2 regions of the Paraburkholderia caribensis genome follow, and region 1 is predicted to be linked to the other one. Evidence: riboswitches for the same ligand, from Rfam matches in the RefSeq annotation. Region 1 holds a riboswitch; the other holds the start of a gene.
What was found. A riboswitch is a leader RNA that binds a small molecule or an ion and turns the genes downstream of it on or off. The one in region 1 is predicted to bind cobalamin.

Region 2: it holds a riboswitch for cobalamin, as region 1 does, so the genes downstream of both, cobW (cobalamin biosynthesis protein CobW) here and C2L66_RS11850 (TonB-dependent receptor domain-containing protein) in region 1, are expected to answer to the same signal.

The regions. Positions count from the first base shown of each region.
Region 1 is NZ_CP026101.1:2,659,544-2,663,739, forward strand. Features, by position in the region: gene C2L66_RS11845 (FecCD family ABC transporter permease) at 1-464, opposite strand, end outside; gene C2L66_RS11850 (TonB-dependent receptor domain-containing protein) at 471-2,465, opposite strand; cobalamin riboswitch at 2,530-2,793, opposite strand; gene C2L66_RS11855 (hypothetical protein) at 3,014-3,376, shown strand; gene C2L66_RS11860 (cell division protein ZapA) at 3,373-3,690, shown strand; RNA gene ssrS (6S RNA) at 3,755-3,936, shown strand; gene C2L66_RS11870 (EVE domain-containing protein) at 4,074-4,196, shown strand, end outside.
Region 2 is NZ_CP026102.1:1,153,437-1,157,632, reverse strand. Features, by position in the region: gene cobN (cobaltochelatase subunit CobN) at 1-495, opposite strand, end outside; gene cobW (cobalamin biosynthesis protein CobW) at 525-1,622, opposite strand; cobalamin riboswitch at 1,817-2,085, opposite strand; gene C2L66_RS21645 (hypothetical protein) at 2,239-2,820, opposite strand; cobalamin riboswitch at 3,105-3,379, shown strand; gene cobA (uroporphyrinogen-III C-methyltransferase) at 3,527-4,196, shown strand, end outside.

The DNA.
Region 1 (4,196 bases):
AGACCGAGCACCAGCAGGATCGAGACGAACGCTCCGGCGAACGCCGATGCATCGACGATCCACCACGCGCAGCCCGCCATCATCGCGACCAGCGCGAAGCTCGCCGCGCCGCCCGACACGCCGAGCACATACGGCTCGGCCAGCGGATTGCGCAGCAGCACCTGAAGCAATGCGCCCGCGAGCGCAAGCAACGCGCCGCAACCGAAGCCGGCGAGCGCACGCGGCAGGCGCAGCGTGCGAACGATCTGCGTGGCGAGATCGGACGATGCATCAGCCGACGGCAGCAACGCATCGAGCACGCGCGACGGCGCGACGCTCACGCTGCCGAGTGCGAGCGACGCCACGAAGACCACGAGCGCCGCGATGCCGAGCGCCGTCCAGATGGCGAGCGCGCGCTTCGCACTCATGCCGCGCGCGAGCTGGACCGGTCGGGGTTGCCGCTGACGTTGCACGAGTCCGCTCATCGCGCGTTATTGCTGCTGCCAGCCGAGCGTGAGGGAGGCGCCGCGCCTTGGCGTGTTGTACGTGTAGGCGAGTTCATAGTCCTTGTCGAAGAGATTCTGGATTTGCGCGGCCACGTACCATGACTTCGTGATGTTATAGCGCGCGGACAGGTTCACGATGCCATACCCGCCGAGCACCGTGCCGCCGTCGTCGCGCTCGCCGCTCACGAGCCATTCGCCGCCCACCCGCCAACTGCCGAGATTGCGGTTCGCGGCGAACGACGCGAAATGACGCGCGCGACGGTTCAGGTCGGTATGCGTGTCTTCATCGACGGGATTCTGGAACGTCACGGCCGCGCGCACGTCGGTTTTGCCCACATGGCCCTGCCACGATCCTTCGATACCCTGCACTTTCGCATGTCCCACGTTCTCCGCGACGTAGATGCCCGGCGTGGTCTGCACATAGTCGATGAGGTTCGTATAGCGCGTCTGGAATGCCGTGAGCTTCAGCAGGCCGAGCGCGTCGGATGCGTACTGTAGTGCAGCTTCGACGGAATGGCTGTGCTCCGGTTGAATGAGCGGATTGCCGCTGTACGGGTAGTACAGATCGTTGAAGCTCGGCGCGCGAAACGCATCGGACCAGCTTGCAGTCACCTTCCAGTGCTCGTTGAAGTCGTAGCCATAGCCCAGATAGTAACTGTTGGCTCCGCCGAAATCCGAGTACTGGTCGCGCCGCAGGTTCGCCTGGACCTGGCTGTTGCCGAAGCGCCCCGTGTAGCCCGCGAATACCGAGTTCACGTGACGCGCGGGCGCGCTGTACTGATTCGAGTCGAGCGTCTGGTCGAGATGCTCGTAGCCCAGTTGAAGCTTTTGATCGCGCCCAAGCGTGAAATCGTTTTGCCACGTGTACTGCCGGTTGTCCGAATCGTAGCGGTATAGGTAGTCGCCGTTGAGCGACGTGTTGCTGCGATCGTTGCCTGTCGCGACGACGAAGCGCGTGGTCCACCAGTCGGTGAGCTTGCCGTTCGCGAAGGTTGACGCCGTCTGCACCTTGCTGTGCAGATTGTTGAGATCGGTGGGCAGACCGAAGGGATTGTCGAAGCTGTCGTTGCCGTTCGACTGAAAATAGCGCAGGCCGATGTCCCACTGGTCGTCGAGCTTGTGGCGCAGCGACGCGCTCACGCTCTCGTTGAAGTAACCGTTTGCGTTCGGATTGACGGGCGCGAGCGCCGGGTCGATCGACGAAAAACCGTCCGTCTTCGCGCGCGCGAGCGTGACGCTGAAGGTCGTGCGGCCGTCCTTGTCGAGTGCACCGTCGACGCCCGCCGCCTGGCGTTGCGTGTGATAGCTGCCGTACTCGACGTCGAAGTGAAAACGCGGCGGATGATTGCCGCCGTCCTTCGTGAACACCTGTACTACGCCGCCGATCGCACCCGACCCGTACAGCGCCGACACGTTGCCGTTGACCACTTCGACGTGATCGATCTGGTCGAGCGGAATCTGTTCGAGCTGCGCGTTGCCCTGGCTCACCGAATCGACGCGCACGCCGTCGATCAGCACGAGCGATTGCGTCGCCGACGCGCCGCGCAGAAAGAGACTCGACGTCGCGCCTGGTCCGCCGTTTCGCACGATCTGCGCGCCGGGCGCGAACTGCAGCAGTCCCGGCAAATCGCGCGCGCTGCTGTCCGCGATGTCCTGCGCGTCGAACAGCGTGGTCTGCGGAATCGCGTCGGCGAGGCGCTGCGCGCGACGGTCGGCTGTCACCACGATGGGCGACAACGTCGCCGGGTTAGTGGATGACGACGCGGCCACCGCAGAACCCGTCGAGCCATTGTCCGATCGATCCGTGGATGTGGCGGATGGGTTCGCCTCGTCGACCGTCTGCGCGCCTGCGGCGAGCGGGACTGAAGCGAAGGCGATCACGGCGAGCGCAGCAAGCGGCGCGCGTGTGAAGTGTGGGCACAGCGGGCGCGGAAACACCTGGCGCAGATACGCCGGGTGGACAAACACGGAGGTGAGCATCGAAAGAGTCCTGTGGGCCTGTGCGCGGCCCGCTCCTCGTGGGCCGATGCCTGTACAAGGAGCAACACGCTCCTTGCCTCCGGCCGGTATCCGGGCTGACGACTGGCCGACCCGCCTTCCCACGCAGCATGCGCAGTGGCGCTTCGCACGGCATCGGCTCTCATGGATGGCTCGACGCGTGCATGGGTCGACCTGCAGGAACTGCGGTCGTTGTACCGTTGCGAGGACAGCGCAGGTTGGCTCGTCCGGGCGGACTTCGCTCCCTGCTTCCCGTTTAACTGCGCGCGGCGCGATACCGCGCGCGGGCACCAGAGTGCCGCAAGTTTAGAAGTGGCGCACACACGCGTCAAGAAACGCGGGGACGGCGCAGGGACGACGAGGGTGGACTGTTAGAAAGAGTCCTTTTTTAAGGGTAAAAATGCGTGAATCGCGACGACACACCTGGATAATGCGGCATTAAAGCGCTACTGTTACGTCTCGAAACGAGACAAATGCCCGAGCGTGCGACATTCCGCGCTAGAATGCCATGTCTTTAGAGGACGCAGCACATGCTCACCGAACTCGAAACACTGTCACAGAACATCGGCCGGCTGATCGAGATCAGCCAACGCTACAACGAAGCGCGCCTCGCACTCGAAGAACAGCTCGCACAAGCGCGCGCCGAATGCGAAGCGACCCGCGTAGAACTCGAACAGACCCGCGAAGAACGCGCCGCATTGCAAGCGGAGCGCGATGCGCTGTCCGCGAAGATCGACGACGCCCAGGTGCGTCTGAACGCCATCCTCGAGAAGCTGCCGCGCGCTCGCGGTCATGAGCCCGACAATCAACTCGATCTCCTCGCGCCCGAGCAGCAGGTGCAGGCCAATCACGACGCGAACAACGACGCGACCCGCCACGGAGAAAACGCATGACCACGAAGCAGATCGAAGTGTCGATCCTCGGCCAGCCCTATCGTCTCGCCTGCTCGCCTGAAACGGAAGCGGCGCTGCTCGAAGCGGTGGCGCGCGTCGACGCCGAGATGTCGAAGATCCGCTCCAACAGCAACGTACGCGGCCAGGACCGTATCGCGGTGATGGCGGCATTGTCGCTGGCATCGGAACTGCTTAGGTTGCAAGCCAGCGTGCGACACGGAGAATCATTTCCCGCCGAAGAAATCCGGCGTACAATGCACCAGATGAATGAGCAGCTGGGCACTGTGATTCAACAGTACAGCAGCGTGCAGTAAAGAAAATTCTGGTGGGCTTGATTGTTTCGCGGTCGGGCTCATGTTGTAGAGCAAACGTTTTAAAGCTTCCCTGCCTGGTTCGCCAAGGTCATATATTCCTTGAACCAATGCTATGTGCACGGTTGCGGAAATTTGTAGCACGGGTGTGCGCGTCACTCTGTCTGATGTACCCGAAGTGCTGCTAACTGCGACCAATTCTGAACCTCAGGTTCAGGATGCCGGCCTAGCGGCTAAGGCGGGGACCCATACGAACGGCATCGGACTTTGTCCGGTGCCGTTTTTCTTTGGGCGCGCGCTTTGTGCAGATTGGCGCGCTCCGCGTTGCAAGCCGTTTGAAGCAGTTCGACGAAGACCTTCCTTTTATCTCACGTTCAATCCGACTCATGCGCTACTGGCTGATGAAGTCCGAACCGGACGAAGCGAGCATCGACGATCTCGCGAATGCCCCGCAACGCACGCTGCCCTGGACGGGCGTGCGCAATTATCAGGCGCGCAACTTCATGCGC
Region 2 (4,196 bases), on a different replicon from region 1:
CCAGCCGAACCCGCGCCACGCAATGCAGCGCAAGAACGATTCGGCGTTATGCGCGCCGCCTTCGCGCAGATAGCGCCACAACTGATGGCACAGGTCCGCGTCGGCCGTGCTGCGCGCGAGCAGGTTGGGGTCCTCCTGCAAGTCGCCGGAAAACATCGCGAGCGTCTGCTGCCTGCGCTGCGCCAGCGCCACGACCTGTTCGATCCCATACGGCCAATATGCCTCGCCGCCCAGATGATCGACGACGACGACGCGCGCATGCTGCAACACGTCGTCGAGGTAAAAGTCCACCGAAGCCGGCTGCCGCAGATACGTGACGTTCGCGAGGCGCACGCTCGGAAAGCCGTCGCCCAGGCGCGGCACGACGCTCGCAAGCAGCGACAGCGTGGTGTCGGCGGAACTGAGGATCACGATATCGGCCGGCTTCTGGTCGATACGGATCACGCCCTTCGTATCGTCGACGAAACCGCCAGGGACGGTGCGCAGCAGATGCATCGCGGTGCCTTCAGGTGCCTTAAGGTGACTTAAGCCTGTTGCGCCTGAGCGCTCAAGGCTGCGTCGAGCGCGCGTTGCAGCACAGGCTGATCGAGGTCTGCGCCGATCAGCACGAAGCGGCTCAGCGGCGACGCATCGAGTTCGCCCGCCTGCCAGCGCCGGTCGAAATAGCTGTCGAAGCGCCCGCCCACGCCCTGAATCACGAGACGCATCGCCGCGTCCTGCAACGCGGCAAAGCCTTTCACGCGATAGATCGTGTGGCCTTCGACCACCCGCTGCAGCGCCGCGATCATCGCCTCGCGCGTAGGCGCGCGCGCCGTGACGACGACGGAGTCGAATTCGTCGTGGTGATGGTCGGCGTGCTCGGGATCGTCGGCGGAACCGTGATGATCGTGGCGCAGATGAATCGTGTCTTCCGAAGCCGATTCGAGCCCGAGCAGCGCATGCAGATCGAGTTGGCCCATGTGCGCGCGCACCACCTTGACCTGCGGCGGAATCTCTTCGCGGATGACGGCTTCGACGCTCGCCTGCTGCGCTTCGTCGAGCAGATCGGTCTTGTTGAGAATCACGAGATCGGCGGCCGACAACTGGTCTTCGAACAGTTCATGCAGTGGCGATTCATGGTCGAGATTCGGATCGGCCTTGCGCAATTGATCGACGGCGACGGGGTCTTCGGCGAATTGACCGCTGGCCACAGCCGGACCGTCCACGACCGTCACGACGGCATCGACGGTGAAGCTGTTCTTGATGGACGGCCAGTTGAAGGCCTGTACGAGCGGCTTCGGCAGCGCGAGGCCCGACGTTTCAATCAGCACGTGATCGATCTGGTCGCGCCGCTCCACCAGTTGCTCCATGACGGGGAAGAACTCTTCCTGCACGGTGCAGCACAGGCAGCCGTTGGCAAGCTCGTATAGCTGGCCTTCCGTTTCGTTGCCGTTTTCATCGCAACCGATGCCACAGCCCTTGAGAATCTCCCCGTCGATGCCCAGCTCGCCGAACTCGTTGACGATCACCGCGATGCGCAGGCCGCCCGCGTGCTGAAGAATGTGACGCATCAACGTCGTTTTGCCGCTGCCGAGAAAGCCCGTGACGATCGTCACCGGAATCTTGCGCATCTGTGTCTGCATGATGGCTCCGCTGCTCGAAACAGGTTCGAGTGACCTCCGCATTGCGCGCCGTCCGGCATGCGCTTTTGCGAGGCTTCAGTGATACATGGGGACGAAAACGGCGCCGCATGCGCGTCGCGCCACCCGAACGACGGGACGCGCAAGCACACTGCGACACATGAGGAACAGTCGACACGGTGCCGCATCCCCGCAGCATGGCGTCGTTTTCTCGGGCCGGTATCCGGGCTGATGAAAGCGCCGCCTCTCCTTCCCGCGCGAGCGTTTTCGCGCAGTGGATTGTCTGCATGGGCCGCTATTGGACGCACATGCAGCGAGGCCGGCTCTGCATCGTCTGCGCGATGCCTTCACCTACCGTTGCGGGGAGCAGCATAGTTTGGCCGGCGGCTGTGCGCACGGCCCGCTATTTCCCGTTTAACTGCGCGCGCAGAGAGCGCACGCGAGCACCAGAGTGCGTGCGAGTTTAGGCCCGGCGGCAGGTAGCGTCAAGGTGAGACGACGACATCAGGGTTGGCCGATGCCGTCGTTCGGTTGCGTGGATCGCAATAGAGAGGGTCCGCCGGCTGCCGCCCTGCGACAGCCGTGGAGAGGCACGACTCAGTGGAGACTGAGTGTGAAATTAGTGCGCAGTAGCTTGCGGCGTGACTTCGATAGCCGTCGCCGACACGAAAACCGCGTGGATCGTGTCGCCGACGTGCAGATCCTTGAGGTCGAAATCCGGCGTGACCTTGATGACCTGCGTCTCGTAGACACCGCGCAGTGTGAGCAGGCGTTTCGCCGGGTCGATCTTCTGCACGGTGGACAGCGTTTCGACCTGATGCAGCGAGTCCCGGCCGTCCGAGCCGCGCACCGTCACCTGCGCATCGACACGCTCACGGATGCCCTTGCCGGCGGGGTCGACCTTTTCGGCCTGGACGAGCAGTGCATTCTTGTACAGCACGTCGACCTTGTCACCTACGCGCAGCTTGTCGAACCCGGGCATCTTGCCGTCCACCAGCATCGTGACCTCGATGCCGTCCTCGCCCTTCAGCGTGACTGCGCGGGCGCCTGCGTCGATGGCGATGATGCGCGCCTTCAGGTGCACGGGCGGCGCCGCTTCCACGAGCTTATCCGCGTCCCGTGCGAGCGAGTCTGCGGCTTGCACTGAGGTCGCCGTGAGCATGGCCGCCAGCAATACCGACGCAATCGCTGTTATTTTCATGTTGATTTTCTCCCTAAAGTTAATCTGCCGGTTCGACGGCAGATGCAGTCAAAAGCGGTGCCCGGCACCGCCAATCCGGATTGGCGTGAAATTTAATTAGGTATCCGATATTTGATACCGGAAAAACGGTCATTCCACTTCCGGTCACTATAAATGACCACCCTTAGGATTTACTACCGACAACACTTGAAAACAGTTTTCGAACTTCTTGGAACACGGTGAGAATCGTCGTCGGGCGAGCCCGTCGCACGGTCCCGCGCCGCCCGCCGGCAGGGCGTGTGTGCTATCGTATCGGCGCATCTGGTGCCCCGCGCTGGCTCGAAGGCCGGCGGGGTTAAACGGGAAACAGGGAAGCGCCTTCACATCGCGGCCGCAACACGGGCGAACCACGCGAAACATGAAGCCGCCAAGCCTGTGCTGTCCCCGCAACGGTCACGCGGCGAGCGGAATGAAGCATGTTTCGCGCAGTGCGTTCAAGGCCACTGCCTGCCATCCGCAGGTGGGAAGGCGAACGCGATGAGCCGCCAGCCCGGATACCGGCCAGTTGCAAGGGGGCGAGAATCTCATCGCCATTCGCTGGAACCGCGGGAAACGGATACCAGCGCCCACGCGCGGCACCGGCTCGAGCAGCCGTCGCGCGTCACAAGCAACATCGCATGACCTGTCACATTCAAGCGCCTGCCCGTGCAGCGGCGCCCTCCTCGCCATGAGCCGCGCCTGGCTGATCGGCGCCGGCCCCGGCGACGTCGAACTGCTGACGCTCAAAGCCGCGCGCACGCTCGCGCTGGCCGACGTCGTGCTGGTCGACGATCTCGTCAATCCCGAGGTCCTGCAGTTCGCGCGCGACGACGCGCAGATCGTCCATGTCGGCAAGCGCGGCGGACAGCAATCCACACCCCAATCCGAAATCGTCGCGATGATGCTCGATCATCTGCGCGCGGGCCGCAGCGTCGCGCGGCTCAAGGGCGGCGACCCATTCGTGTTCGGCCGCGGCGGCGAAGAGCAACAGGCGCTGCAGGCCGCAGGGATTCACGTCGAAATCATCAGCGGAATCACGGCGGGCATCGCCGCGCCCGCTGCCGTCGGCATTCCCGTCACGCATCGCGACCACGCGCAGGGCGTGATCTTCGTCACCGGCCACGGCGCGGGCGAGCACGAGGCGGACTGGCGCGCGCTCGCCGCCACCCACATGACGCTCGTCATCTACATGGGCATGCGGCGGCTCAACGAGATCGTCGACGCGCTGCTGCGCGCCGGCATGCCGCCCGACACGCCCTGCGCCGCCATCGAATCGGCGACGCGCCCCGAGCAACGCCATGTCCGCGCGACGTTGAGCGAGTTCGTGCAGCGCGTCGCGCAGGCGCAGCTCGGTTCAC